Regions from separate parts of the Halobacillus sp. ABH2_015 genome, predicted to be linked through region 3. Evidence: riboswitches for the same ligand, from Rfam matches in the RefSeq annotation. Region 3 holds a riboswitch; each other region holds the start of a gene.

The links. A riboswitch is a leader RNA that binds a small molecule or an ion and turns the genes downstream of it on or off. The one in region 3 is predicted to bind S-adenosylmethionine.
Region 1: it holds a riboswitch for S-adenosylmethionine, as region 3 does, so the genes downstream of both, msrA (peptide-methionine (S)-S-oxide reductase MsrA) here and ACXAD6_RS13615 (methionine ABC transporter ATP-binding protein) in region 3, are expected to answer to the same signal.
Region 2: it holds a riboswitch for S-adenosylmethionine, as region 3 does, so the genes downstream of both, ACXAD6_RS10725 (homocysteine S-methyltransferase family protein) here and ACXAD6_RS13615 (methionine ABC transporter ATP-binding protein) in region 3, are expected to answer to the same signal.

The regions. Positions count from the first base shown of each region.
Region 1 is NZ_JBSWUG010000002.1:541,217-551,632, forward strand. It holds gene ACXAD6_RS02670 (GntP family permease) at 31-1,317, opposite strand; gene ppc (phosphoenolpyruvate carboxylase) at 1,427-4,186, opposite strand; gene ACXAD6_RS02680 (GNAT family N-acetyltransferase) at 4,423-4,938, opposite strand; gene ACXAD6_RS02685 (Na+/H+ antiporter NhaC family protein) at 5,115-6,596, shown strand; gene ACXAD6_RS02690 (DinB family protein) at 6,733-7,269, opposite strand; gene ACXAD6_RS02695 (AIM24 family protein) at 7,402-8,094, shown strand; SAM riboswitch class I at 8,234-8,354, shown strand; gene msrA (peptide-methionine (S)-S-oxide reductase MsrA) at 8,477-8,950, shown strand; gene eutH (ethanolamine utilization protein EutH) at 9,496-10,416, shown strand, end outside.
Region 2 is NZ_JBSWUG010000002.1:2,003,348-2,013,763, reverse strand. It holds gene ACXAD6_RS10730 (amidohydrolase) at 11-1,642, shown strand; gene ACXAD6_RS10725 (homocysteine S-methyltransferase family protein) at 1,703-2,752, opposite strand; SAM riboswitch class I at 2,925-3,029, opposite strand; gene ACXAD6_RS10720 (DJ-1/PfpI family protein) at 3,602-3,973, shown strand; gene ACXAD6_RS10715 (hypothetical protein) at 4,023-4,520, shown strand; gene ACXAD6_RS10710 (hypothetical protein) at 4,610-4,936, opposite strand; gene ACXAD6_RS10705 (hypothetical protein) at 5,116-5,478, shown strand; gene ACXAD6_RS10700 (sodium/glutamate symporter) at 5,478-6,899, shown strand; gene ACXAD6_RS10695 (hypothetical protein) at 7,045-7,338, shown strand; gene ACXAD6_RS10690 (DUF4367 domain-containing protein) at 7,354-7,947, shown strand; gene ACXAD6_RS10685 (PF20097 family protein) at 7,958-8,263, shown strand; gene ACXAD6_RS10680 (hydroxyacid dehydrogenase) at 8,485-9,432, shown strand; gene ACXAD6_RS10675 (TerC family protein) at 9,653-10,416, shown strand, end outside.
Region 3 is NZ_JBSWUG010000002.1:2,564,151-2,574,566, forward strand. It holds gene sufD (Fe-S cluster assembly protein SufD) at 1-306, opposite strand, end outside; gene sufC (Fe-S cluster assembly ATPase SufC) at 325-1,104, opposite strand; gene ACXAD6_RS13595 (YuzK family famiily protein) at 1,344-1,496, opposite strand; gene ACXAD6_RS13600 (carboxymuconolactone decarboxylase family protein) at 1,711-2,076, opposite strand; gene ACXAD6_RS13605 (MetQ/NlpA family ABC transporter substrate-binding protein) at 2,143-2,985, opposite strand; gene ACXAD6_RS13610 (methionine ABC transporter permease) at 3,009-3,677, opposite strand; gene ACXAD6_RS13615 (methionine ABC transporter ATP-binding protein) at 3,670-4,695, opposite strand; SAM riboswitch class I at 4,774-4,887, opposite strand; SAM riboswitch class I at 5,052-5,152, opposite strand; gene ACXAD6_RS13620 (TlpA family protein disulfide reductase) at 5,251-5,670, shown strand; gene ACXAD6_RS13625 (thioredoxin family protein) at 5,803-6,111, opposite strand; gene ACXAD6_RS13630 (toprim domain-containing protein) at 6,121-6,468, opposite strand; gene gcvH (glycine cleavage system protein GcvH) at 6,597-6,980, opposite strand; gene ACXAD6_RS13640 (arsenate reductase family protein) at 7,065-7,424, opposite strand; gene ACXAD6_RS13645 (acyl-CoA dehydrogenase family protein) at 7,663-9,444, opposite strand; gene ACXAD6_RS13650 (acetyl-CoA C-acetyltransferase) at 9,461-10,416, opposite strand, start outside.

The sequences.
Region 1 (10,416 bases), 2.0 Mb from region 3:
GATCATTTGGAGACGTCTGAGGCAGCCGGGTTAATTGATTCCCATCATAGCCAGCAGGATGATGGCTATGGTTGCAATCATTGGAATGACCAAGCCCACTACGAATACGTCCTTGTAGGAATCCTTATGGGTCAGGCCGGTAACCGTGAATAAAGTCAGCAGTGCCCCGTTATGAGGAAGGATGGAAGCACCTGAAGCTACAGAGGTAATTCTGTGGAAGGCTTCCAGACTGAGTCCTTGATTCACTGCTATATCATAATACTCCTGACCGAGCGCTTCCAAAGCGATTCCCATACCACCAGAAGCAGAGCCGGTGATCATCGCTAACAGCTGGACAGCGAAAGCTTCTGAAAAATAAGGGCTGAGTGGAATACTGAAAATAAGCTCTTTCACTGTATCAAATCCGGGGGAAGCGGTAACCACTGTCCCGAAACCAACAGCCGCACTTGTATTAATGGTCGCCATAACCGATCCGGAGGCACCGCCGTTTATGGCTTTGATAAAGTCTTTATAATCTCTCCAGTTAAATGCCATAATCAGCAGAATTCCGATGAGCAGGGCGGTCAGGATATTCAAGTCAAATATATTCAACGTCGCTACTACTGCAATGAGGGGGATGGTGGATAAAATCCAGTTTGGAAGTTCTTCCTCGTTGACACTTTTCACCTGGTTATCCCCTTCAGGTTCTGTAAAGGTCTCATCATTTTTAGTCAGCCGGCCTTCGCGGAATTTCAAATAAAAGTATCCGCCGACAGCCATGATTAAAGCGGCGGCGATGCCCAGAATCGGTGCCGCCATCGTATTGGTCTCGAATGTATTGATCGGAATGATGTTCTGAATCTGTGGTGTACCCGGAACAGCGGTCATCGTAAATGTGAAAGCGCCGAGAACAAAGGTGGACGGGATCAGTTTTCTTGAAACATTCGCTTCTCTGAACATCGCTACAGCGAGAGGATAAACAGCGAAAACGACGACGAACAGACTGACACCGCCGTAGGTTAGAATAGCAGCCGACAGCAGCATACCAAGGATGGCCCGTTTTTTTCCAATGACACTGGAGATTTTGTGAGCGACGGACTGGGCAGCTCCTGTATCCTCCATCAGCTTTCCGAAAATCGCACCGAATAGGAAGATGGGGAAGTAGTCTTTTGCAAAATCTACGAATCCCTGCATGTACGTGTCCGTATAGGCAGGAAGGATGTCCATTCCGCTTAGAATTGCGACAAAGCCTGATACGAGCGGCGCAATCCAGATGATGGACCAGCCCAGGTAGGCGAGAAGCATGAGTAAAACAAGTCCTAAAAGGATACTAATCATGATGATTCCCTCACTTTATGTGGTTGATGTCTGTTTTACTATGTCCAATTCAGCGGATTTGATGAACCACATAAAAAAACTGCCGGCGCTTGGCCGGCAGTTTTGTTGATCAACCTGTATTACGAAGTCCTGCAGCGATTCCGCTGATCGTCAGCAGTACTTCTGTTAGAATTTCATCGTTTGGATCTTCTTCCTTGCGGAGCTCTTTAATCAACTCCACCTGCAGGAAGTTCAATGGGTCGACGTAAGGGTTCCTCAGACGGACGGATTCCTTGATCGTCGGCTGATGATTCAACAGTTCATCATCTCCTGTAATCCGGAGGAGGATTTCTTTCGTACGCTCATATTCTTCAACCACTTCATTGAAGATCCGCTTTCCGATCTTTTCATCCTGGACAAGCTCGGTATACTCACGGGCCGTTTGAATGTCGGCTTTCGTCAGGGCCATCTGCAGGTTATTGATGGTAGAACGGAAGAACGGCCAGTTTTCATACATCTGCTGCAATTGGTCAAGTTGCTCGCTGCCTTGATCGGCATAATAAGCGAGACCCGTTCCTGCGGCGTACCAGGCAGGGAGGAGCTGGCGGTTCTGTGTCCAGGCAAAGACCCATGGAATGGCGCGCAGATTTTCAAACTTGGAGCTGTCCTTACGCTTCATTGGCCGTGACCCTATATTCAGGCCGCTGATTTCCTGAAGCGGCGTGGCTTCATTGAAGTACGTAAGAAATTCAGGGTCGCCGAAGACAAGGTCCTGGTATTTTTTAAGAGACACTTCGGAAATTTCTTCGATGGCCTGTTCCCATGTGTCTTCACGGTGGTGGCCCTGCTCCGATTCCTTCGAGACATTGGCTGCGCCTTCCACAAGGGTGGAGGCTGCCTGTTCCAGGCTTCGGTAAGCAATGTCACGTAGCAGATAACGGGAAGAAAGCACTTCTCCTTGTTCGGTGATCTTCACTCCTTCACCCAGGGTTTCAGCAGGTTGTGACAGCAGGCTGCGGTTCAATGGTCCGCCCCCGCGGCCTAATGAGCCTCCGCGGCCATGGAAGAACTTGAGACCGATACCATAATCCTCGGCCATTTCACGGATTTCCTGCTGAGCCTTGTACAAACGCCAGTTGGCCGTGAGTGTTCCACCATCTTTACTGCCGTCGGAATATCCAAGCATAATTTCCTGTGAACTGCCGCGCTTTTTCAAGTGACGGCTGTATATGTCCATATCAAACACAGTTTTAAGAATCTCAGGTCCGGCAACGAGATCGTCCACGGTTTCCAGCAGCGGGGCAACATTGATGTTGCTTTCCACTGTGCCATCGGCGTGAAGTCTGTAAATACCCGCCTCTTTAGCAAGGACAAGAACTTCCAGAAGATCACTTGCGGCTTCTGTATGACTGATCAAGTAAACTTCAATGGAGCGTTTACCGAACTCCAGGTGAGCTTTACGGATCATTTGGAAAACGGTCAGCATCTGCTGGGTGGACTCTGAATAATCCTCGTTCAGCAGGGAAATCGGACGCGGGTCTTTCAATACATCCTGAAGGACGGCCAGCTTCCGCTCTTCAGAGAGAGCTGAATAGTCCTCTTCAATTCCAACCTTACGGAGCAGTTCGGTAACCGCAGCTTCATGCTCCCCGCTGTGATTACGGATGTCCAGAGTAGCGAGATGGAAGCCGAACATTTCCACCTGTCGGATCAACTTTCTCAATTTTTTGAGTTCGCCTCGGTTCGGCTGGTGGGTCTGGGCGCTTTCCTGTATAAGGAGAAGGTCTTCGTGCAGTTCGTCTGCATCTTTATAACCAATCTCAGACCGGCCTACTTGACGCAGGCGTTCAAGGATGATGGCAAACTTCCTGCGGTAGATTTCCCGGTCATCCCGCCATCTCTTTTCTTCAGAAAGAAGAGGTTCCTGCTCCTCGATCGATCGTTTCAGAGCGTCGGTCACGGTCACTTGTGTCGAAGAGTGACTGAATCGTTTCATCAGCTCCACAAGGACCTGGTCATATTTTTTCAAAGCAAGACGGCGCTGCTTCTCAAGCGTTTCCCAAGTGATTTCCGGAGTCACGTTCGGGTTTCCGTCACGATCTCCACCAATCCAGGATCCGAATTTAAGGAAATTCGGTACGTCCCAGTCTTCTCCTGGGAAATGATCTTCCAGACGATTTTCAAGCTCCTGATGAATATCAGGAAGAACATCAAACAACGTCTGGTCGAAGTAGTACAATCCATTCCGTACTTCATCCATGACGGTCGGTTTGCGCTCACGGAGTTCATCCGTCTGCCATAGAACTGTCACTTCGTTCTGGAGGCTGTCCTGAAGATTTTGGCGTTCTCCTTTTGTGAGCTGCGGGTGATCCAGCTTTTGAAGGATTGCAGCAATCCGTTTCTGGATTTCGAGCACAGTTCTCTTGGTTGCTTCCGTCGGGTGTGCGGTAATGATCAATTCAAGGGAAAGGTCGTGGAGCACATCTTGAATCAACTCTTTGGAAAAGTTGTTGTTTTTCAAATTAACCACGGCACTTTCCAATGAAAAAGGCTGTGCCCCATGATCTTCACGGAGCTGATATTCTCTTCTTCTGCGGATTCTGTGGTTCTGCTCAGCGATATTCACAAGATGGAAATAGATGGAGAATGCGCGGATGACCTGCGAGCGCATAGGAGGCTCGAGGCTCTGGATTTCTTGTTTCAGCTGTTTATAAGTATGCTGTTCAGGGTTTTGGCGTAAGTCTTTGGTCAGCTGGCGGATGGTTTCTACTTTATTTAATAACTCTTCACCGCCGTGATGGACAAGAATGTTTCCAAGCATTTGTCCAAGGGAACGGATATCTCTCCTCAAGGGAGTCGTGTGGTCGTTTGTACTGTTAAGCGTTGTCACAATTTCACCTTCCTGTCAGATCTGTAAAATGGATAGTATTGTGCTTCATAATATTATCAGAATTATTTGTATAGTCAAATGTTCAGCAGTACCCTGTGCTTTTATATGGAAGCAGCGAGGGGGAAGGAATGCTTCCGTAAAGTGTGCTGGCCATAGACATGTAAGCGCTACCTTATAATCTGAGTAAAGAACCTTCTTTTCTATTTTAATTTTTTTTGAAGCAGAAAACAAAGATATCAATGATATGGAAACATCCGCTGATTTTTCCATTCATTTTTGGTGAGGAACATTTCCAGTGTGTGCCAAGGCTGGGTCTCCGTCATTTCCTTATTTTTATCTTGTTCTTTGAATGAGAACCCCGCTTTTTCATATACCCGGAGAGCCGGGGTGTTGAAGGCGAAAACGCCTAAGGTGACGCTCTCCAGATGAAGTCGGTCGAAGGCGTAGGTTGTGATTTCACGCAGCATCCGTGCAGCAACCTTTTTTCCTCTGTGTTCGGGATTCGTTATCACACGACCGATTCTTCCTGTCTTAAGAGGTTCGATCCGGCCGATGGAAATGTGTCCGGCCGGGCTGTCTTCCAACAGAGCTGTGAACGATTGACGGTCCTCCTCATTCAAGTATTTCTCCCACTGGCTCAGGGAGAGGGGGTGCTCAAAACCGGAGCCGCTCCATTGTTTCAGCTCGTCCTTTGACCTGATCCATTGACTGATCGTTTCAAAATCTTCCATTTTTGCCTGCCTTAATTTCATAATATAACTCCTTTATAACCAATGGTCTGTTCAGATACTATTACTGATCAGAGGTTTCTGTGCTTTCCAGATGATATCCTGATTTGCTTTAAAGTGGTAACAATTCAGCTGTTTATATTCCATCATATCAGGTGGTAAACTATACAAGGTTAAGTAATTGTTGAGGAGGGAATCAGATGGCTGATCAAGAGGGAAGAAATGAAGAAGTCATCGATGAAGCCTTAGGAGAAAAAGAAATCAAACGCCTGGAGTTCCATGGCGGGGTATTTGCTGCAACGATTCCTTTGGTTTTCTTTATCATTTGGGCCATTGTCTTAAGTGTGGCAGGTCTTGTTACAGAGCAGGGGCTTGTCTTAGGAATTGTGATTGGAATCGGCCTCGGTCTGTTCTTTACTAAATCGAAATGGTCAGATTATGCGCAGAGTCTGATTACAGGGATGGCTCAGCCGGTAGGGATCGTTTCGATCATTGCCTGGTTCTGGGCCGGCATGTTTGCAAATATGCTGTCTGCCGGAGGACTGGTGGATGGTCTGATCTGGTTCGGCTTCCAAACAGGGCTGGAAGGTGGAGCTTTCGTCGGTATTACGTTTCTGCTCGCCGGCTTATTTTCCACAGCCGTAGGAACTGGATACGGTACGGTAGCCACGTTCGGTGTGCTTATGTATCCAGCTGGTGTCATATTAGGAGCGGATCCGGTGCTGCTTGTTGCAGCGATTTTAAGTGGAGCTGTATTCGGGGATAACCTGGCGCCTGTTTCTGACACAACGATCGTCTCTGCAACGACACAGGAAGCGGATGTCCCTGGAGTTGTCCGTTCCCGTTTTAAATACTCCATGGCGGCTGCTGTTCCGGCAATGATTCTTTTCATTGTTTTCGGCGGCGGTGGGGAACAAGGAAGCCAGCAGGTGATCAATGACCTGCAGAGCCAGGTGTCACCCAACGGTCTGTTGATGCTGGTGCCATTTGTACTCGTTCTTATCCTGGCGCTGAGAGGCCAGCATCTTCTGACGTCCTTATCATGGGGGATTCTTGCATCCGTGGCTTTCATATATTTGAGTGGCATATCCTTAAAGGAAGTGCTGTATATTCATTTCAATGAAGCAGGAGACCCTGTGATTGAAGGGGCCCTTATTGATGGAATCAGCGGATATTTCAATATGGCTGTTTTGATCCTGTTCATTCTTGCGGCGGCTTACATGCTTGAAGTAGGAGGGACGATGGAAGTGATTAAGAACTTCTTCCTCCGCATCATCAATGGTGTAGTCCGCAGAGCTGAACTCGCCATCTTTGGTATTGTAGCTTTCTTGAATGCCTTCATCACAATCAACACAGCGGCGGAAATTGCAGCGGCTCCGTTTGTGAGGAAAATCGGGAAGGAATTGAATATCCATCCATACCGGCGGGCCAACTTCCTGGATACAGTGACCTCTTCCCTGGGGTATATTTTCCCTTGGAGTGGTGGTGTCCTGCTTGCCTGGGCCACGGTTCAGGGAGCGGCAGACAAGTATGACTTCCTCCCCGTCGTTTCGCCTGGTGAAGTATTCCCGTATGTGTTCCAAGGATGGCTCCTTCTGCTTGTTATGCTGATCGCAGCATGGACAGGATGGGGGCTCCGTTACACCGGGAAGAACGGCGAAGAAGTGAAGCCTGAAAAGTAAACAGGATCGTCAAAGATAGAAAAAGCGCAGAGATTCGTCTCTGCGCTTTTCAACTGTAGACAAGAGACTGGACTTGTCATCCAGTGGATCTGTAGGTGGTGTGGAGAGATTTACCTCTGCGTGTTTTTCTACGCGTTTATAAAGCTTCCACAGTTTCTTTCATTTGATCAAGGTGGCGGAGTTCGTGCCAGCCGATGAATTCAATCCACTGCACCAAGTCCATGTCTCCGAAAGCGGGGTGGGGAAACACACGGTTCTTCAATGTTTCTTCATCTTTGTTATGAATGAGGAATAACGTAGCTTCCCTTGTTTTTTTCAATCCATCCTCGGCTTCTGCAATCGTTTGGCACGTACCTTCAGGCCGGACGGACTCAGGGGCTTCCACCTTGTAGTCCCTTTCCGTCGTCCGGTGGATCGGTTTTTCGGAAGTCTGCTGGATATCTCCCTGCTTTACTGCCTGCTTGATCTGGTAGACGACAAGTTGTTCCATCAGGTACAGGTGCTCCAGAATTTCAAGGACCGACCATTTTCCTTCCCCGGGCTTCTGTGCTGCCATTTCGTCAGAGACGGAATGGGCATACTCCAACAGCTGTTTTCTTTTCTCATCAAGACCATACATAAACAGGTCCTCCTCGTCCTTAGGTTGTTTGAATAGATCAAATAGAATCATCATTCCCCTGCCAGGTGGTGATGAAACCTTTCCTCCATTGTAAACGTAAAACGATAGACAAAGGTTTCATAAATGGTCTAACCCACCCCGGGGTGTGGTATAGAACTATAACCTACATAAAAGGAGGAATCTGTCATGGCAGACTATTCGATTGAGGAGTTTATCAGGGCGACGAAACAGGATGATTCAGAAAATGATTATTTTGAGCTGGAAACCCCGCGTATTCTCGAGGTGAACCTGATGGATCAGGTCTGGGCGAAATCCGGGGCCATGATTTCCTATAATGGGAATATCAAGTTTGAGAGAGAAGGGATTCTGGAGCACGGTGTAGGAAAAATGTTCAAGAAGGCGTTGACGGGAGAAGGCAGTTCGCTGATGAAAGCGACAGGGCGCGGACGTTTGTATCTCGCTGATCAGGGGAAAAAGATTACGATTTTTGACTTGGATAATGAAACCATTACAGTCAACGGTAACGATCTTCTCGCCTTTGAGCCGAGCATCGACTGGGATATCAAGCTGATGAAAAAAGTGGCCGGGATGGTTTCCGGCGGTCTGTTTAACGTGACCTTGAATGGCAGCGGACGTGTGGCTGTCACCTCCCATTACGAACCACTGACATTGCTCGTACGCCCGGGAGAACCGGTTATTACGGATCCTCATGCGACCGTAGCCTGGTCCGGGCATTTGGAGCCGAATTTCAAGACGGATGTAAGCTTTAAAACGTTTATCGGACGGGGAAGCGGGGAATCTATTCAAATGCAGTTCGAAGGAGAAGGTTTTGTCATCGTCCAGCCGTATGAAGAAATTGAAACAACAGGCAGTCAGTAAGACTTTTCTTTTGCGTGGACTGGCATAGTCATGCTAAAGTGTGAATACAATGATGATACAAAAAGAATCATCATTTATCCTTTACTTCGTTACTGAAACGTAGTATATTGATAATCAACATTAAATAAATAACGGAAACTTCTTATCCAGAGAGGCGGAGGGACTGGCCCTTTGATGCCCGGCAACCATCGAATCAATCCACGGATTGACGAGAACGGTGCCAATTCCTGTAGGATGAACACCATCCTAAAAGATGAGAGGATCGTACGGATTGATACGAACCCCTTTTCTTATGTGGATAAGAAAAGGGGTTTTTTGCATATCAGCATACCCGTCATGGCTCTCGATAGAAGTTGCGTTAAAGGAAAGGGAAGATGTAGATATGGCAACAGCAATTTTCGGCGCAGGATGTTTTTGGGGAGTAGAAGCATTTTTTGAGAAATTCGAAGGGGTAACGGCAACAACCGTCGGTTACATCGGGGGACATCTCGAAAACCCTTCCTATGAAGAAGTGAAACAGGGAAATACCGGTCATGCGGAAGCTGTCCGTATCGAATATAATCCTGCTGTCATTACGTATGCCAAACTGGTCAATATCTTTTTTGAAGCTCACGACCCGACACAGGTAAATCGTCAGGGCATTGATGTAGGACATCAATACCGTTCAGTGATCTTCTATACAGATGCAAGCCAGAAGTACATTGCAGAAGAAAAAATCAAAGAATGGAGTGCCAAAGGCATCTTCAAGCGTTCAATCGCTACACAGGTGGAAGAGGCTTCTTCTTTCTTTGAAGCAGAAGAGCATCACCAGAAGTACATTCAAAAACATGGCTCCGCAGCCTGTTCCATCGGCTGATGAAAAGCCCCACACTGAGGGGTTCAGCTTGTAGAGAAACCCCTGTTTCTTTACAAGCTTTTTTCTTTCTTCCCGAAAGGAGCGGTGCCCTTTCCGCGGACGAGCGAACGAGCTTCCTCGCAACACCCACGCTCGGCGGTCTCGGACCACTCGTTCTTCCGCAGGAGTGGAAAGGGCACCGCTCCTTGGGAGTTCTCTAACATCGAACAAGACTCTCCTTCACCCCGCTCATCCTTGCTGGATGGAGGAGAGGCTTGTTCATATTCCGGCAGCCAGCCGTTATCAGCGTCTGTTCTTTTCCTTTTTTTCCACGCAAGTGCGCAACAGCGCAGCCCGTGCCGTTCTTTTGAATCTGAGAACCTGCGTAGGGCGTGCCCGCGGCATTCATATACCGATAAGCGGAAAGTGGCCCTTCCCACGACTCATGGACAACTCTAACTGGTTAACACAGGATTTTTCTATAGCCAGAGCCCCTCAGTGAGGGGGCTTTTTTTATGGGGGAAAGTTCACTAGAATGGAGGAGATGAAGAGAGGAGGGAGAGGCTGTGTTGAATGATATCATCCTTATGGTCATGTGCGCCTTTATGGTTCTTGGAGCTCTTGATTACTACATATTGAATCACCGCCTTGCCTTAGGATGGCGTTTTTATGAAGCCTTTATGATGATGGGTCCTCTGGCCTTGTCCATGGTGGGGATCATCTCTCTGGCCCCGGTGCTGTCCAGATGGCTCGCGCCGGTCGTCACTCCATTGTTCCAGGCTGCAGGAGCTGATCCTTCGATGTTTGCTTCTATGCTGCTTGCCATTGATATGGGGGCTTATCCTCTGGCGGAATCGCTCGCGGCAGACAAAGGAGCGGCTGTTTTTTCGTGGGCTCTGCTTGGGACGATGATGGGCCCTACGCTTGTGTTTACCATTCCAGTTGCCTTGACCGTTGTAGCAAAAAAAGATCATCCTTTTTTCGCAAAGGGAATTCTTGCAGGAATGGTGACGATTCCAATCGGTTGTTTCATCGGCGGGTGGACAGCCGGCTATGAACCGGGGTGGATGCTTAGAAATCTGCTTCCGGCCATGATTCTATCCCTTTTCATCGCCGCCGGTCTCTGGCTCTTCACAGCCTTGACCATTCGTCTGTTTTCCTATTTCGGCAAAGCGGTCGAAATCATTATTATTTCAGGGCTTGCTCTCATCATTATTGAAACGTTAACAGGTATAACGGTTCTCCCCGGTATGGCTCCGTTATCAGAAGGGATGCTCATCGTGGGTAAAATCACTGTCACACTTGCAGGGGCTTATCCGCTGGTGGCGTTTATCAGCAGGCACGGCGAAAAAGTGCTCACCCGTGCGGGAAGACGTCTCGGGATGAACGCGGTATCGATGACAGGATTCATCGCATCGCTTGCTCATCATTTGCCGATGCTTGCCGTCATGAAGGACATGGACGATAGAGGGAAGACCATCAATGCG
Region 2 (10,416 bases), 560 kb from region 3:
AGACATGACCATGCAGACGATATACTACGGAGGAAATATTCTTACTATGGAAGAGGAAAATACGTTTGTTGAATCGATTTTAATCGAGGATGGATGGATTAAACATAAGGGCGCACTTCAGGAAATCGAGAAGGAAGCACATCCATCAGAGGTGGAAAAAGTGGACTTGAAAGGGAAAACGTTAATGCCTTCGTTTATTGACCCCCACGGGCATATCTCTTTTGTAGGTCCGGTTTCCCGGATGGCAGATCTGAGCGGCTGCGAAAACTTTGAAGACGTCAAGCGCACGCTTCGTCAATACATAGAGCAGCAGGAAGACGAACAAGACGGAGTGATTATTGGGTTTGGCTATGACCACACGATATTGGATGAGGGACACCACCCTGCCAAGGATATCCTGAACGAGATCACAGATCGACCTCTCTTTGTTTTTCACGCTTCCGCTCACATGGGTTGTGCTAACGACGCTCTTCTGCAAATGGCAGGCGTTGATTCCGAAACGGAGGAAGTCGAAGGTGGAACCATTGGCCGGATGGCAGAAAGTATGGAACCAAACGGATATTTTGAGGAAACAAGTCTTTCATTGATTCAACCGTATCTGCAACAAGGGATGGAAATGGATGCTTTGAAGATGGTGGAAGAAGGACAGAACGTTTATATACAGAATGGGATAACAACTGTGCAGGATGGAGCCGCCTCTCAGCAGTTCGTCGAGTTGTGTAAAGCCTTAGCTGAAGAGGACCGACTGCTTATTGATGTCGTATCCTACCCTCTTATGGACACCAATCCGAATGAGATCTTTGCATCCAACCCTCTTTATGCGAAGCAATACCATAAACGCTTGAAGCTTGGTGGATACAAAATGTTCTTAGATGGCTCTCCGCAGGGGAAAACAGCCTGGCTTACGGAACCTTATGAAGGAGAGGAAACGTATAGAGGCAGTGCCTGGTACAGCGATGAGCAGGTGAAGCAGTTTACAAAACAGGCGGTTCAAGACAATGTTCAATTGTTAACTCACTGCAATGGAGATGCAGCAGCCGATCAGCTGCTGAGAAGCTATAAAGCTTCTGTAGAAGAAACGGAAGATCCGGAGAAAGATGTGCTCAGACCGGTCATGATTCACTGCCAGACCGTCCGTGATGATCAGCTGGATGAAATGAAGAAGATTGGAATGATCCCTTCTATGTTTGTTGATCATACGTATTACTGGGGAGATGTCCACTTGAAAAACCTCGGTGAAGAGCGGGGAAACCGGATCAGTCCGGCTAAATCAGCCATAAAAAAAGGTCTTCCTGTCAATTTCCATCAGGACGCTCCTGTTATCAAGCCGAATATGCTTCAAACGATCTGGAGTGCTGTGAATAGAAGAACGAGAACAGGAGTAACGATTGGAGCAGAACAGCGTACGACCGTGTATGAAGCTCTTCAAGCCGTTACGATTCATGCCGCCTATCAATATGGAGAAGAAGAGACAAAAGGAAGCCTTCATGCAGGGAAGCTAGCTGATTTGGTCATCCTTGATCAGAGCCCGTTCCAAGTAGACCCCATGCAGATCAAAGAAATACAAGTAGAAGAAACAATTAAGGAAGGGCGCACCTTATACAAAAGGGAAGAAAACCAGGGGAATCCAAATGCATTGTGAGCCTTGCCGTTTTCGTTTTAATAAAGCCGCCTGTCCAAGTAGGACAGGCGGTTTTTTTGCTTAGGCTTTCGTTTTATACGATGTTATATGATCCTGCAGCGTGTCATCGCTGCCGAATAGGAAGTGTTTCTTCATATCTGGAGAATACGTGGAGTTTACAGCTGTGCGTCCGACAGTTTCGACTACTTCACGAAGCATAGCCGGAGACGCTCCACAGCAGAGTCCCAGGTAGTTCACACCTATACCGTGAGCTTCCTTAGCCCATTCCGCCAGTTCATAGCGGTTCGTATAGAGCGGGTCGAGAGATGTTGGGAACGTTGTTTCCGTTGGAAGCGTGCAGGCACAGCCACCGTCCGGCAGGTTGAAGAAAGTAGGATGCTCCTCCGTTGTCCGGTAAGGGATTGGAAGGGCCCCAACATAACCGTCCACGGTTTTACGGATTTTCTCAACGTACTGCTGCATCGTTGCCGGACCGCGGAAACAGTTCATTCCTACAACGAGCGCCCCTTTTTCTTCTAATAAGCGGCAGGCCTCTTCGACTTCATAGCCATCCCGCAAGACGTTCTCCCCCATCAGACCGAATGTGATGACAGCAGGGAGGTCCTGCTTTTGAATTTCTTCAAGAGCAATCAGAGCTTCTTCATAGTAGTAGAAGGTTTCACCATTCACGAAATCTACACCTTCCTCTTTACACCAGCCGATCATCTCTGCAAACATGCTCCTTGTTTTCTCAACAGCTTCAGGATCATCCGGATTGAACAGGTTGGTATTGGAAACGTTCCCAGCCACAAGAGCTTCTTCCTCTGGATGCTCTTGAGCCACCTCTTTAGCCAGACGAATTGCCTGACGGTTGAGCGGTTCCAGTAATTCTTCTTTTCCAATAATTCTCATTTTTTCGCGGTGACCGTTATACGTGAATGCTAACACAACGTCGGAGCCCGCAAGCATATAGTCTCGATAAGTCTGTTTGAGTGCCTCCGGGTTATCCAGCGCTACTTCCGGTACGAAGGATCCAGCTTGTAAATAGCCGCGGCGCTCCAATTCAAACAAGTAACCTTCTCCACAAATGACGGGTCCATCCTGTAACCTCTGCTCTAATGATCGTTTCATTTCACAACAACCTTTCCATTTGGTATTGAATAAATATATTAGAAAGCTCATCCTTCTAAAGGAATATGCTGACTCACAGATTCTGATGGAGCTCTTTTTAACAGAAGAAGTGGTGTATATTTCCATTAAAAAAAGACCTCCTTTGATAAGGGGCCTTCCATTTTTCTAGGACTCCTTATCTTCAAGGCAGTAAAGCTGCCTTCTGGATTTAGCACCGTGCCAATGGCTGGTTGCTGAGGTATCAAAGGGCCAGTCCCTACACCTCTCTGGATAAGTTCGTATGTAATTTTTAAAGCAGCTGATCCGTTTGATCAACGCTTATCCTTTCGCTTGCGTTATACATTACAGGAAAATATAGTGAGAATCAATAGAATTTTCGGAAAAAATCCACCGGTATTTAAAAAACGAAGAGAAGAAGGATGCGCCGTTACGACGATAATGGGAAAATGAACGTAGATTTATAGGTGGAGGGGGTCTCTTCATTATGAAACTTTATACAAGGCATTTCGTAGTCCATTATAGAAGGCTTGTGTTCTGTCTTAACCGGAATGGTTTTTCTGTCTTAGGGATTGTGCCGGGAAGTGCGTAAAAAATGGAGGGAACGTTTATGTCTATGCTTTAGATACCTTGGCAGACTGGAAACTTGGCTAAATAACCGCTGAGTTGAACTCGGGGCACTACTTTAAAAGAAGACGGGAAGATGTTTCACTTCAGGTGGCAGGGGCAGGAAAAGAAACAATTACGACAAAAGGAGGGATGAGGATTACACCTGATATAACAACGGATGAGATCCTCCTTTCCCCTTCGACCGTTTTGCTGCTGCCCGGAGCAGATACGTGGAACTGATGTATCCATCAACCCATCATACATAAAGCAGCAAAGCTTCTGGACTGTGGGACGACGTTTGCTGCCATTTGTGGGGCCACACCGATGCTTGCTGAAGCCGGTTTGTTGAACATTCGTTTCCATAACAGCAACAGTCTTGAATATCTTTATATGGTCCGTCCGAACTATGATGGGGAGGCGTATTACAAGGACATAAAGGCCGTAGCGGATCAGAACCTTATAACAGCCAGCTCTGCAGGAGCCCTTTTATTTGCGAATCTTATACTTAAGCACTTGGACGTTTTTTCGGAAAGAACCCTGGAAGCGTGGTATACGTACTTCAACACAGGTGATCCCCGGTACTTTTACATATTGATGGAAACCTTAGAGAAATAGATTCAATAGAAGATGAAAGTGATGTCTCAAGGTGGGAGAGGAGGAGAGCATGTACAAAGCAATCCATTTTCTATTCATCATTCTTATCTTTATTGTGTATCATGTCGTATCATTCGGAGATACTCCCGCTCCTTTTGGGGTAGGCGTCAAAGAGTTGGGAGATCAGACAACGAGGGTCGAAGAATATAATTGGAGAGGAAGCACCGTTCATCAAACTGTTATAAGCTGGAAGTCGCTGGAGGACAAGCCGGAAGAACTGACGTATCTCTGGGTGAATGAAAAACAATTAAGACAAATGTATGCGGCCTTCCTTTCTTATGTCCTGCTATTGTTCTATTTCCCTCTATCTAAACTTATAAGATTGAAATCCAGCATCAAAGAGAAGGATACGAGTCTGAATCCTTTTTGGAAGGGAGTTTTATTTATACTGGGTACAGGCGTCTACACAGCCGTATTGATCACCGGCATTGTGCAATACCAAGAGCTGTTGGATGAAACCACTCGCTTACTAGCTGAACTGGAGCCACTAATGCATCAGGATGAGTGAAGACATTTCAGATTACATCACGAAAAAAAAGGGAGCACGATAAAAGTGGCTCCCTTTTCTTTGTTCAATGAGAGGGTCGATCTATACGTTTACTCTGTCACCCTGGTGACCTTGCTGATCTGCATAGGTTCCTCCTGCAGCGGAAGGCCTTTTTCGACACTCCCTACATCACATAGTGGAATGAAACTGGTTGTCCCAGGTACAAGTAGATCATCGATTTCAAGAACATAGTCTTCCAGTCCTCGATACCTGCCGACAAAAATGCCTGCTCCTTCTTCTACGAAGAAAGTGATGCCAATCGTATCTCCGCAGCGGAAACGGCTGGAGATGACATTAGCTAGTCCAGTAACACAGCAGCTGCAGGTGATTACATCCACATCGGGATGAGAATCCTTTTTACACGGTTTATGATCCATACCATACACCTCCTGAATATCAAGATAGTACATTCTATGACAGGATATGAACTATGGTATAGATGAATATCACAGTCGCTGAAAAGATAGAGAAGCAGATGGGTTTTCTATTATTTTTACTAAGGCAGCCGGAATAATACAGACCGAATTATACATGTAGGTAAAGCATTCCCCATTCGATGATGAAACGTAAACCTCGTTCTTTGCTGAAGTTACCCATGGTCGAAGTTCATTTCGTTTTCAATTCGGCTTTTGTTGATGAATCGTATAAGGCCATAACCCCCTCAGAATCCACACCTCCAAAAAATCATCGATTTCGTTCAGGAACAGTGCCTGTCATCAGGTTCAGGAAAGAGGATGATTTCCATAGAGGGGATCGGTTGGGATCTAGGATAGGAGGTATAAGAAAGAAAGACTTTTCAAAGGAAATGATTGAAAAGTCTTTCTTTTTTCATAAGCGTTTAAAACTCTTTTTTCAGCGGGAATCGGGGGAAAAGGTTATTCATGAATTGAAGTTTAAAAACAGCGGGGTGATGGGATAATGAGTCCGGAACAAATAGGTTTTGCGCTATTATACATTGGTGTATTTCTTATCATCGGGAAGATTATCAGAGTAAAAGTGAAAATATTTCAGGATCTCTTTTTGCCGGCATCGATTATCGGCGGCTTTATAGCTTTATTATTAGGTCCGCAGGTGCTTGGGAAAATTGCAGCCCAATTTGTATCAGAAGGGCATTTCTTAACGAACGGCATTATGACAGATACGATTATCCAGGTTTGGTCAGCCCTTCCAGGGTTAATGATTAACGTAGTATTTGCTTCTCTCTTCTTGGGAGCGGCTATGCCTAAATTGAAAGACGTGTGGACCTACGGCGGCCCTCAGCTTGCCTTTGGCTGGGCCGTCGGGTGGGGACAGTATGTCATCGGCTTGTTAGTCGTACTGCTGATTTTAACACCCTTTTTCGATATTCCAGCGATGGCCGGTGCTCTTATTGAAGTGGCTTTTGAAGGAGGACACGGTACAGCGGCGGGAATGGCAAGTACATTTGAAGAGCTAGGTTTTTCAGAAGCCTTCGATTTAGCGATCGGCCTGGCCACTGTGGGTGTTTTATCAGGGGTCATCTTTGGTATTATCTTGATTAACTGGGCGGTCCGGAACAACAAGACCGAGGTCATCAAGGATGTTGATGGATTTTCTGAACTGCGGAAGAGTGGCATTATGGAATATCAGAATCGTGAACCTGCCGGGAAAATGACTCTCCGTCCTGAATCCATCGAGCCGTTATCCTTTCACCTCTCCATCATTATGATCGCCATTCTGATTGGCTGGGGTATTTTACAGGGACTGATCGGACTTGAAAGCATCACGATTGCCAATTGGACAGGATCAAGCTTCATGACATATATTCCATTGTTTCCGGTTGCTATGTTCGGCGGCATTATCATTCAGATTTTCTTTAACAAAAATGATAAATACAACTTGATTGATCGGAGAATGGTGAACCGCATCCAGGGGCTGGCTCTGGACTTGTTAATTATCTCAGCCATCGCAACGGTTTCCCTGGAAGTGATCGGGGACTATCTTGTGCCTTTCTTAATTTTGGCTGTGGCCGGGATTTCATGGAACCTCTTCAGCTTTATTTTCCTTGCTCCCAAGATCATTCCAAATTACTGGTTTGAACGAGGGATCGGAGATTTTGGTCAATCCATGGGGGTGACGGCCACGGGCCTTCTATTGATGCGCATCGTCGATCCGGACAACGAGTCCCCGGCATTTGAAGCTTTCGGCTATAAGCAGCTCGTTTATGAACCATTTTTAGGAGGTGGCCTCGTCACCGCACTTTCTGTCCCATTCATTGCCGGGGTCGGTCCGTGGGCCGGACTTATTCTCGCTTTATGCATGACGGCCCTGGGTATATTGGTCGGCATTTTCCATTTTGGGAAACAAAAAAATCAAGAGTAGACAAGGAAGCTGCTTAAACGCAGCTTCTTTTTTTCGTCAAGAACGTTTGGTTTGTTCTAAAATAAGGAATCATTTATTAAATTTTGAAACTGGATGCCCCTGGTGTTCGTAGAGTCAGGAAAGAACGAGAGGTGGGGGTTGTTTCATGATCAAAAAGGTTTCCATTGTCTTTGCTGTTCTTTTTTTTACTGCAGGATGCACATCTTCCCAGTCTTCTTTAGACCATGAAGAAAATACCACAACGAAAGATGATGTATCGAAAGTGCTCACGCAGCTGTTCACAGGACCGGGAGAAGAGGTTAAGGAGTTGTATGAAGAAGGCAGTTATGAAAAGGTTCATGCCTATTATACGGAGCAGTTCGCACCCTATTTAACGGAGGATTATATGGATCAGGCGATGAAGACGAATCTGCTTACAAGGTATCACCAACAAGCGTAAAGCAGTGAAGTGAAGATGGAAGTGGAAAATAAAGACATCCAGCAAAGCGACGTAGCAACAGATTATATTTTTGATTACCAGGTGAATGTAGATAATGGTGAAACGGCTGATGTTCGTGGGAGAGTAAACACAAATGAAGATGGGGAAATCACTCGGATCTATTTTACGGAGGGCCAGGCATTGAGGCATGCTTTTGATACCGTGGAAAAAACATCGGACGGATTATTTGAGTATGACCATTCAAGTCTGGAGACCCGTTCTTCTGATGAATCGTTTCAGCCCCAATTCCCTCAAGTGATGCCTTATGAGGTGCATGGTGTCGAAATAAAAGCTGGAACGAAGGAAGATAAAGATACTCTTTTAACGTTTATTTTTCATGGTGAGTCGGGAGAATCCATGACATTGACCACGATGAAAGAGGAAGACCTTTCATTGGAGGGCATGGAAACGGAAGAGATTGCTGTTGGTGATGGTACAGGAAAGTATGCCGTGGATAACAACGCAAAGTATTTGAAATGGACGGCAGAAGCTATTACCTATAAACTCGAAAGTCGTCTGGAGCAGTTATCTAAAGATACCCTCGTTTTAGTAGCGGAGTCTTTTGAATAAGTGGAAGCTCATGTCTATTTATGTGGAGGTTAAAGCGTTTTATAACCACAAGAGTCCGCTGTTCCCTTCCAAGCATAAAAAAGGTGGTGCTGAAAAAATGAACAAGGACATCATGCTATGCCCTGACTGTGGCCGTAAACTCAAAGCGGGATACATATTCTCTCCGCGGAAGATTTGCTGGTCAGAATCGCCTGATTCGATTGTTATGGATTTTGGCAGTGAGGTTCTGGTAGAAAGTGCGCTTCTTAAAGTAAGGAAGATTCCAGCTCATAGGTGTGAAGCCTGTCAAAAGGTGATATTCGGCTATGAGCAGTAGAAATGACGGAGATGAACGGATTTTAAAAAGGCATCCTGAGAAAGAGGTGTAAAGGAAACCGCACGGGATTCTCTAAGGAACCTTGGATCGGCGCAGTCTTTTTCTGACTGCTGGTTGGTCACCTTGATTGATTATCCTTCAAATTCGATAAACCATACGACATCCTTTGTCCCTTCTCCAACAAAATGGTTTAATGAAAGAAAGGAAAGGGTGGGAGAACTGTGAATATTCTCATAAGTGAAGTAATATGGCCGGAGGGCGTGGAGATTCTTGAGAATCAAGGCCACGAAGTAACATACGATAAAGAATGGTATAAGAACAGAAGAGGACTGCTGGAGCATCTTCGGGACGCTGATGCGTTGATTGTACGGAACCAGACCCAGGTGGATGAGGAGCTGTTGAGCTGTGCACCAAATCTTAAGGTCATCGGCCGGCTGGGCGTAGGTTTGGATAATATTGAACGGAACGAAGCGGAAAACCGGGGAATTTCTGTCATCTCAGCTAAAAACGCGAATGCCGTGTCTGTGGCGGAGTATGTGATGCAGGCGGTTCTCAGCGCCGGCCGCCCTCTGCATGAAGCCCATAAGAGTGTGACTGAAGGCAAGTGGGAAAGAAAGGTACATACCGGATTTGAAATAAGTGGAAAAACGCTCGGGTTCATTGGTCTGGGGGAGATTTCCCACAGGACAGCAAAACGGGCAAAGGCTTTCGGTATGAATGTGATCGGCTATGATCCTTTTCGTACTGAATATGATTATATGATTGACGAAACGGGCGTTGTGAAAAAAGAATGGGAAGACGTACTGAGGACGTCCGATTTTCTTTCCATTCACGTGCCATTCAATGCGGCTACGAAAAACCTTGTGGACAGAGAAGCCTTACGGATGATGAAACCTTCTGCCTGGGTCATCAATACCGCAAGGGGCGGCATTGTCGATGAGACTGCTCTGGCTGACACCTTACATGAAGGGCGTTTGGCAGGTGCTTTTCTCGATGTGCTGGAAAATGAACCTGTCCAACCTGAAAACCCTATCCTCCATGCACCGGGCGTCAGGCTGACCCCTCACATCGCCGGTTTAACAGAGGAATCGCAGAAGAGGATTTCTGTTATGATTGCGGCGGAAGTGAATCAGGAACTTCAAGGCATCCCTTCTTTGTGCCGTGTATAGTTTTTAAGCTGTATTGACCACTTCTCTATCCTTCTGCTATAGTTTTACTAGTTATGAAGGGGAGTAGCTTTAACAGTAAAGTCATCATGACAGAGTTTCCGCTCTCGGCTTTACTGGCGGCATACATGCTGCTGGCAGGACCTTTACCAATCAGGGTAAGGGTCTTTTTGTGTGCTTCTGTAAACGATACAGAAGCCTTCATCAGGAAGGGGAATAAAACATGGAATCTATTTGGATTGAATACGGGTGGACCCTGTTAATTTTAATCGGTCTTGAAGGTTTGTTATCTGCGGATAATGCTCTTGTTCTCGCCGTGATAGCTAAACATCTGCCGGAGGACCAGAAGAAACGGGCGATCAATTATGGAATTATCGGTGCTTTTGTTTTCCGTTTCAGTGCTTTATTTGCTATATCGTTCATCGCCAGTGTATGGCAGGTGCAGGCTCTTGGTGCCGCCTACCTGATCTACCTTGGTTTGAAAAATATATTATCGAGGGAGAGTGACGATGAAGAAACAGCACAGGAAGGAAAAGGAAAGGGGTTCTGGCCGACGGTTGTGAAAATCGGGTTTGCCGATTTGGTTTTCGCTATCGACTCCATCCTTGCTGCTGTGGCGCTGGCTCTTGCGCTTCCGGATTCACCGCTGCCAGTAATCGGAGGCATGGACGGTGGTCAATTCATCGTGGTTATAACAGCAGGTATTGCCGGTTTGGTCTTGATTAAATTCGCTGCTTCCTGGTTCGTGAAGCTTTTAGAAACACGTCCAAGTTTGGAGACGACGGCTTATCTAATTGTTGCCTGGGTCGGGGTGAAACTTGCTGTCATAACGTTATCCCATAAGGATGTCGGTATACTGGATGAACATTTCGCTCATGGTCTTGTGTGGACGGTGATCTTCTGGACCCTTTTACTTGGTATCGCTGTCGGTGGCTGGTTCCTGTCTGGTCGTCACCTGAACAGAGCCTACGAAAAAAATGCTTCTTA
Region 3 (10,416 bases):
TGCATAGGCAACGGTATGGTTACGCTGAATTACAAGGTTCTGCTGTTCTTTTTCCTGATCTAAAAAGTCCTTGATTTCAACTGGAAGATCGTCAAGATTTTCAATCTTATCACTCGTTACGTGATGATCGAATTCCGTGAAGTTCCATTTGGATATATTGGTTTTATCTGGTTTTGGTAATGGAAGAGATTCTGATTTCTCCAGAGCACTTAGACGAAGGTTCTTCATCCATTCAGGTTCCTGAAGACCCTGGGAAAAGTTTGTAACATACTCTTTGTCGTATGGTAGTGTGACTTCTACTGTCATGGTTACCCTCCTATCTTATTACGCGTTGACCGTTTCGTCTTCGATGCCAAGCTCCTGCTTGATCCAGTCGTATCCTTCTTCTTCAAGGCGCTGGGAAAGCTCCGGACCACCGGACTTCACAATACGACCCTGCATCATCACGTGTACTTTATCAGGAGTGATGTAGTTCAATAGACGCTGGTAGTGAGTGATGATCAGGCAGCCGAAGGAGTCGTTGCGCATTTCGTTGATCCCTTTGGAAACGACTTTAAGAGCATCAATATCCAGGCCGGAATCAATCTCATCCAGGATGGCAATCGCCGGTTGAATCATCATCAGCTGCAGAATTTCGTTACGTTTTTTCTCACCACCGGAGAAACCTTCGTTCAAGTAACGCTGAGCCATGTTCTTATCCATTTCAAGTGTATCCATCGTGTTGTCCATCTCTTTAATGAATTTCATAAGAGAGATTTCATCACCTTCTTCACGGTGAGCGTTAATGGAAGAACGCAGGAAGTCGGAGTTGGTTACACCGCTGATTTCACTCGGGTACTGCATGGCCAGGAACAAGCCGGCTTTCGCACGCTCGTCTACTTCCATCTCCAGTACGTTTTCACCATCAAGGATGATTTCACCTTTGGTTACTTCATACTTCGGATGACCCATGATTGCAGAGGACAACGTGGACTTACCTGTTCCGTTTGGTCCCATAACTGCGTGGAATTCACCGCCGTTGATTGTTAAGTTTACACCTTTAAGGATTTCCTGACCTTCAATCTCTACGTGAAGATCTTTAATTTCTAATGTTGATCCTGCCATAATGTATACCTCCAGTATCTATTATTATCGAATGTCCAGTCAGACTGAAAACAAACATTCATTCTCAATTTATTCTCATTATAATCTTAAATCATTTTTTATTTGTAATCAACTTTTTCCCACTGGTAAAAGGAGAGGGAAACCTGGACATTGATACATGTTCATTCTCACTTTCCTACATTAGTATAACATGAAAAAATCAGGTGACTAAAGCCACCTGATTGATTCGTTCCTAAACATTATCTATGCAATTGACGGTCCACCTGGGCATGCATTTTCTGAGTTTGTTCGAATTCACGCTGACGCTTTTGTTCTACTTCCAGCCGAGTGTCCAGTCTACGGCTGTACTCCGCATAACTCGTATTGTGAGCCTGATGCATTGCCTTTTCCATTTCAGCGGTGAAATTCAACTGCAGATGGTCATTAATAACGAATCAACCCTTTCAGATTATTTACACAATTTAGGTTACCACAAACCTTTACCCTGTATAAAATCTTCTGAAACCGCATTTTCATTCATATGCGGACCCGCGGACCGATGTAAGCGTTTAATAATTGCATTTCCATTTAATACATTTGTTTTTCTTTAATTTTCTAATAATTCAATTAGTTAACGTTGTTCGTTAAATCACTGTAGGCGTCCTGGACAAGGGTAACAGCTTGACTGAGAGCTGCTCCGCCTCCAAAAGCTGCGGCGACTCCACAAGCTTCCATGATCTCTCTTTCCGAAGCTCCCTGATCGACACAGCCTTTGGTGTGGTAGATCATACAGTATTCATCCTGGGCCACGATACTGATTCCGAGAGCCATCAGCTGCTTGTCTTTTTGTGAAAGCTCTCCGGCTTTAAAACATTCCTGGGAAAATTGACTGAACTGGTGGGCGACTTCAGGCATGTGTTCCGCAAAGACACCCATTCCTTCTTTATAATCATGTAAATATGTCTGCGTCCACGTCATATTCTGATCCTGCATGTTAAAACCTCCCATAAATAATAAGTGACTGCGGTTAGTATAAACCGCAGTCACTTATTTTATCCGTTATTCAGAATCGTCGGAAACAGGGATAACTGCTCCTTCGTATTCCTCTTCAATAAAAGTTTGAATGTCTTCAGAACGAAGGACTTCCACTAGCGTGTTCAGTGCCTCGTTGTCCTCGTCTTTGCTTTGAGCAGCGATGACGTTCACATAAGGGGAGTTTGTCCCTTCAAGGATGATCGCATCATCTTTTGGTACAAGGTCCGCTTCAATCGCGTAGTTCGTGTTAATCGCTACAAGGACTTCTTCCTCTTTGTTGTACACTTCAGGAAGGCCGGCTGCGTCCACGCCGGTATCAAACTGAAGGTTTTTAGGGTTCTCGACAATATCATTGACCGTGGCATCCACTTTTTCTACACTCTCATCCAGTTTGATCAACCCTTCTTTTTCAAGAAGTGTCAATACACGGCCGTGGGTGGATACAGAACGGCTCATGACGAACTCGGTACCTTCTTCTACGTCTTCAAGGTTGTCATACTTTTGGGAGTACACACCGATCGGCTCAATGTGAATCCCGCCGAGATTGGCAAAATCGTAATCATCATTATCCTGCTCTTGAAGTTCCATATAAGGAATCGTCTGGAAATAGTTTGCATCAATACGTCCTTCGGCCAAATCCTGGTTTGGAAGGATGTAATCCTGGTATTCCTCGATATTTAACGTGATCCCTTCTTCTTCAAGAAGCGGCTTTGCTTCTTCAAGAACTTCAGCGTGAGGAACACTTGTTGCTCCTACTGTAATTTCCGTATTTCCTTCACCGCTGGAGGAATCTTCCTCAGAAGAACCGCAGGCGGCAAGAACAAGAACGAATAACAGCGCAACCGCTGTTGTCCAGATTTTTTTCATGAATAATCTCTCCCTTTTGTTTTTTATCTTTTGTCCAATTTACGGGAAGCATAATCACCGATGAATTGGAAAATAAACACAATAATAATGATAAGCACCGTGCAAATGAAGACCACATCAAAATTACTACGCTGGAAACCGTAGAAATAAGCAAAGTCTCCAAGACCACCGGCACCAATCGCACCCGCCACGGCGGTATAACCAATCAGTGCAATGGCGGTCACCGTAATTCCTGAAATAAGGGCAGGCATGGATTCAGGCAGCAGGACTTTGAAGATGATCGTTGATGATTTAGCCCCCATCGCCTTCGCTGCCTCTACGACACCTTTTTCCACTTCCTTCAATGCAATCTCAACAAGTCTCGCGTAAAACGGAGCTCCTCCGATAATTAACGCCGGAAGGGCTGCGTTCGGACCGCGGATCGTTCCAATCAAGAAGTCTGTAAACGGGAACAGAAGCAGGATCAATATAATAAAAGGAATGGCACGGAAAATGTTTACGACAGAAGCTGTCACTGCATTGACCACTTTGTTCTGCCAGAGCCCTCCCGGACCAGATAAATAAAGCAGCAGGCCGAGCAGAATCCCGAGGATAAATGTGCCGGCTACGGAAATCAGAGTCATATACAACGTTTCATTTGTTGCTGTAATCATGTCTTCCATGCGTACGTTTGGCAGTAATCCATTAAGCATCCGGGTTCACCTCCACTTCCACAGAAGTCGAGCGTATATATTCGATTGCCCGGGCTGCTTCCTCATCGTCTCCTTCAAACTGAACAAACATCGTTCCGTAAGCTCCTTTTTGCGTCTGCGTGATCTTCCCGTGAAGAATATTCACATCCAGGACGAACTTCCTGGAGACCTCACTGATCAGCGCTTGGTTGGTACTCTCTCCTACAAAATGCAGCCGGACAATTTTTCCGGACTGGTACTTATCTTTGATCAATTTCAGAGAGTGCTCTTTTTCCTGATCACCCATCACCTGATCGACGAATTTCTTCGTCACTGGCTGATCTGGATGAAGAAATACGTCCAGAACATCTCCCTTTTCAACGATTTTCCCCTGCTCCATGACTGCCACCTGATGACAGATCTTACGAATGACATGCATTTCGTGAGTAATCAAAACTATGGTCAGTCCGAGTTTTTCATTGATGTCTACAAGAAGATCCAATATGGAGTCTGTCGTTTCCGGATCCAGAGCGGATGTCGCTTCATCACAAAGGAGGACTTTCGGGTTGTTGGCCAGCGCCCTGGCAATTCCTACACGCTGTTTCTGTCCACCACTCAACTGGGATGGGTAGGAGTTTCCTCTGCCGGATAAACCGACCAGATCGATCAGTTCGTTCACTCTTTTGCTCCGTTCTTCCTTTGGTACACCGGCAATTTCCAACGGAAAAGCGATGTTATCATAAACCGTTCTGGACCAAAGCAGGTTGAAGTGCTGAAAAATCATTCCGATATCCTGGCGGGCGATACGCAGTTTATTCTTACTGAGGCCCGTTAAATCCTGATCACCGACGTGGATGCTGCCCTCTGTTGGATCCTCCAGTCGGTTCAACAGCCGGATAAAAGTACTTTTACCCGCTCCACTATAACCAATGACACCGTAGATTTCCCCTTTATTTATTGTAAGGCTTAAGCCATCAACAGCTTTCACTTCCCGATCCTTCGTTTGAAAAACTTTAGAAAGATCCTTGATTGTAATCATGATGTGTTCCCTCCCATTCAAAAAACGCCATTCTGTTCGAGAACAGAATGGCGTTTCAATAACAATGTATCTTCTGTTCTCTCATCTGTCAGAGCTGTTATGCTCTGCAGGATTTGGCACCTTGACAGGTCGGTTACACCTGCTGGTTGCCGGGCATCGTAGGGCCAGTCCCTCCGCCACTCTGGATAAGAGATTTTAGCTTATTAAATTATTACTGCTTTAATTCATTTCATAACTACAAAGTGGATTTTAGCACTCTGCCACCAGCGTGTCAACATAAATGAGCTACTTTTCAGAAAAGAAGAACATCTGGATATGCAAAAAAGTCTCTCCTAAAATAGAAGAGACTTTAGTGGATCTCATCTATCAAAGCTTTACGCTCCGCAGGATTTAGCACCGTGCTTTTGCCGGTTGCCGGGTTTCAAAGGGCCAGTCCCTCCACCACTCTGGATAAGTTATGATGTCGCTGTGAAATTATATGTTATGTTAGCATGGAGTCTATACGGACGTCAAAGATAATAATCAGGTATATTTTTACAGTAAGGAGATGAAATCATGAAGGAACGTGCTCCTCAATTTGAGCTTTCTTATATAAATCAGCCCTCCACCTATCGTCTGAGCGACCATTTCGGAAAGGTGATCGTCCTGACTTTCTGGGCATCCTGGTGTCCTGACTGCGGGAGAGACTTACCTAAAAAAGAGCAGCTCTTTGAAACGATGGACAAAGAAAAAGTGGAGCTGGTTACGATTAACGTTCCCGGTCGTGAACGCAGCCCTGATGCCGGAAAGGAATATGCTGAAAAATTTCTTAACCAGCCTACCTTGATTGATGATTGGCGAAGCTTATACGATACGTTCGGCTGCAAGGGCGTCCCTTCCACTATTATCATAGATCAGGAAGGCAGGGTCCACGAATCGTTCGGTGATAAAGCTTCCTTTCTCGATATCGTCCAGTCCCTGGGGGAAATTGTTTAATCATCAAAACAGCGGAAGGCCTACCACCCGCTTATCACTGGTCATACGGCCGATGAATAAAACCCGCCCTGCCTATGCAGGACGGGTTTTTTACCGTTTTTATCTTGTCATTTCCCGGGGAATAAAGGCGGGTTATAGATAGGGAATGATCTTTTCATACATGTGTGGGACGGATTGAAAAGCATAGACCTTTTCAAGAACTTCTCCTTTATGGGTAATCAAGAGGCATGGAACACTTTCCACTCGATATTGTTCCATCAATGCAGGATGCAGAGAGGCGTTCATTTCCGAGAATAGTGTTTTTTTATACATCTCTTCCAAAGTTATCAGCATCTTGCGGGCAAGGTGGCACGTCCCGCAAAAAGGGCTGTGAATAAATGTCATCGTTTTTTCATCCGAGGACAGCACCCAGGCTGCCTCATTTTGTATTAAATTCTGCAAAGCTTCCTCCTAAATTAAATACATCGACTTCACGCTGAAATGACGGCTTAACAGGGCACGGGCGAGTTCCGGCTCGGGAGTAGCCGCCACTTCTCTAAAGGCTTTATCAATATAAATATGCTCTGCGTGCGGAAGTTCCTCTGTCAGCATCTTCCGTAGTTTAAAACCGGAATCATCTTCATCCACAAGGATATAGACCGATCGTTCATCCAGGTTATGTTCAAAGATCATTTCTTCCATTCGCTCAATACCGAGCGTCCCATGGGTACAGATGATTTCGATTTTCTCATCCAGTACTTTGTTCAATTTCTTCTTATCTGTAATCCCTTCAACAATCAAAATCCGTTCTCCATCCATCTTCATCACCTACTATATAGAAACAGACCATGCCATATGGCATGGTCTGAACATGATTAAGATCAAGCACGATCATGTCAGACAAGGAATCATCAGTCCTGCCTGTACAACGGGCTTACTTGTTTTGATTAATCTTCATCAATCATCGCTTCATATTCTTCAGAAGACATCAGCTGCTCAACTTCTGAAGAATCGCTTGGTTCAACAACAACCATCCAGGCTTTATCATAAGGAGACTCATTCACAAACTCAGGGCTGTCTTCCAAATCTTCATTCACTTCTACAACTTTACCGCTGATCGGTGCATATAATTCGGAAACGGTTTTTACAGATTCCACACTTCCGAAAGGCTCGTCTGTTTTTAGTTCTTCTCCCACTTCAGGAAGCTCAACAAAAACGATGTCGCCAAGTTCAGATTGAGCAAAATCCGTGATTCCGACTCTGACTTTTTCTCCTTCTTCTTTCACCCATTCGTGTTCCTGAGAATAACGTAGATCTTTTGGTAAGCTCATATTCGATTACCTCCACAGTTCTTGTTTTTGTTTAATGACAGTTATAAACATAAAAGCCTTCTGCTTTTATTTCCAATGTTCTGCTCATCGGCCCCAGACGTTTTCAAATTCATCGGCTTTGAAACCAACAGTGACATTTGTTCCATCAGTGACGATGGGCCGTTTGATGAGCATCCCGTCTGAAGCGAGCAGGCGCAGCATTTCTTCTTCATCTGCATCTTTCAGCTTTTCCTTCAGGTTTAACTCCCGATACTTCTTCCCACTGGTGTTGAAAAATTTCTTAACCGGTCGTTCACTCCTGGCCGTGAGGTCCTTCAACTCTTCCTGTGAAGGGGGATGTTCAACAATATGTACAGATTCGTAAGGAACCCCTTCATCATCCAGCCATTTTTTCGCTTTTTTACAAGTACCGCAGTTTGGGTACCAGTAGAAGGTAACAGGCATATGCTCCTCCTCCTTCCAACTTGTTACGTCTTATTTTATCACAATGGAGACAATCTTTTCATTGAAAATTACTTTTCCCTCCAATTCCTTTTTCATTCTTTTACATCCTTCCTTCTCTTTATTCAAATGCCTCCAAAAACACTTTTTCCCGGGAAAATTGAATGTCCCTGTGAGGAGAGGATCCCTTCCTCTCTACATGCCAAAAGCCCGCACTTTCAAGTGCGGGCTGGTCACTGATTTATACGTAATATCTTTCGGACTCAATTAATCCCTGGGCAATTTCCCGCTTCTTCGGAATGACGTTCGTCGGTGTATGACGTGTCAGTTTACGAAGAGCACCAAGCATCATACGCAGGGAGTCGCCGGTTTGAGACGCAATCAACGTTTCTTTCGCATGGGCCTCGATTCTGTTAAAGGCTTCCTGTACATACACCTGCGTGTAGAGGAGCTTCTGCTTATTCTTTTCTTCACCAGAACGATGGATGGCTTTCTCCGTACGAAGCAGGGCTGATTCCATGTTATAGATTTCACCGACCATATCAGCGATATTGACGAGCACTTCCTGTTCTTTATCGAGCTTTTCTCCGTACTTCTGAGCGGCAAGGCCGGCGGCAAGAAGTCCGATTTTCTTGGCATTTTTAACTAAATACTTCTCCTGCTCCAATGGCTCCAAACCAGGTTCTTCCGGCATCATCATCATGATTTCCTCCTGGAGTGTCTGGGCTTTTTGGAGGAGAGGAAGTTCCCCTTTCATCGCTTTCTTAAGCAGTGTACCCGGGACGATCATCCGGTTGATTTCATTCGTTCCTTCAAAAATACGGTTGATCCGGGAATCGCGGTACATCCTTTCAACTTCGTACTCCGCCATGAAACCGTAACCCCCGTGGATTTGTACGGCTTCATCGGAAGCAAAGTCGAGCAGTTCGGTACCGAACACTTTATTCAAGGAGCATTCAATCGCATATTCAGCAATAACCTTCGCAACAGCTGCCCCGTCTTTCAGCTCTTCATCAGTAAGTTTGCCCATGCTCTGTTCAAACAGCCCGACGGTCCGGTAAACGGAACTTTCATTGGCATACGTGTTTGCGGCAACCGAACCAATTTTCTCCTGGATCAATGGGAACTGTGCAATCGGAGTTTTAAACTGTTTTCTTTCTTTGGCGTATTTTACAGACAGTTCAATCGCCCGTTTCGCTCCGCCAACACCACCGATGGCCAGCTTGTAGCGACCAACATTCAGTATGTTAAAGGCAATAACGTGGCCTTTTCCGATGTCCCCAAGGACGTTTTCCACCGGAACTTCCGCATCTTCAAGAATCAATGTACGGGTGGAAGAACTCTTAATTCCCATTTTCTTCTCTTCCGGACCTGTAGATACACCTGGATACTCTCTCTCTACAATAAATGCTGTGAATTTTTCTCCATCAATCTTGGCATACACAACAAATACATCAGCAAAGGCGGAGTTGGTAATCCACTGTTTTTCCCCGTTCAAAATGTAGTGGGTGCCCGCTTCATTAAGCTTCGCTGTCGTTTTAGCTCCAAGTGCATCAGACCCTGATCCCGGCTCTGTCAGGGCATAAGCGGCAATCTTTTCACCTGTAGCGAGTACAGGGAGGTATTTATTTTTCTGATCATGATTCCCGAAGAACACAATAGGAAGAGACCCGATCCCCACGTGCGCACCATGAGTGACGGAAAACCCGCCGGCACGGGAGAACTTCTCCGTAATTAAGGATGAACTGATTTTATCCAGCTGGAGACCGCCATATTCTTCAGGTACATCGGCACCGAGCAGTCCAAGATCGCCCGCTTTCTTCAAAAGAGCGACAGAATGTTCAAATTCATGGTTTTCCAGGTTCTCAATCTTTGGAACAACTTCACCAAGAACAAAGTCTTCAGCCGTCTTGGCAATCATCAAATGTTCATCTGTAAAGTCCTCCGGGGTAATGACCTGATCGGCCGTTACATCCTCGACAATAAATCCGCCACCTTTAATCATCTCTTTTAATTCACTCATTGGTTGAGCCTCCCCATTAGATTAATTCAAATACCCCGGCAGCACCCATACCGCCGCCGATACACATCGTTACGACACCAAATTGCTCGTTTCTTCTCTTCATTTCATGGATAAGACTCAGCGTCAATTTCGTCCCTGTACAGCCCAGCGGATGGCCAAGGGCAATCGCTCCTCCATTGACATTGACTTTCTCAGGATCAAGACCCAGCTCACGTATGACGCGCAGCGACTGAGAAGCAAACGCTTCATTCAGTTCAAATAGACCAATATCCTGAATGGACAACCCTGCTATTTTCAATGCTTTAGGCACCGCTTCAATGGGGCCGACCCCCATAATTTCTGGTTCTACACCTGCGACAGCAAAAGATCGGAATTTCACGAGTGGCTGGAGCCCCTCTGACTTCGCTTTCTCATGATCCATCACCAGAACGGATGCAGCGCCGTCGCTCATCTGTGAAGAGTTTCCTGCTGTCACGGAACCTCTGGTAGAAAATGCCGGCTTCAGCTTTGCAAGTATTTCCTGTCTTGTGCCGGGACGCACTCCTTCATCGACTGTAAACATCGTTTTCGTTTCCTTCACTTTGTGATCAGCACCAAGTTCTCGATTTGTCACTTCCACCGGTACGATTTCGTCCTCGAATTTCCCTTCCTGAATCGCACGTGCCGCACGTTCATGACTCTGAACAGCAAAAGCATCCTGGTCTTCTCGCGAGATCCCGAAGCGCCCGGCAACCTCTTCAGCTGTATGACCCATGGACATGTAATACTCAGGGGCCTGCTCCACCAATTCAATATTCGGCTTGATCACGTGTCCACCCATAGGGATCAGGCTCATTGATTCGGCTCCTCCCGCAAGTGCGGTGTCACTGTGTCCAAGCATGATTTTTTCAGCGGCGTAGGCAATACTCTGAAGACCTGAAGAACAGTATCGGTTTATCGTAATCGCAGGAACTTTATGATGCAGTCCTGCCA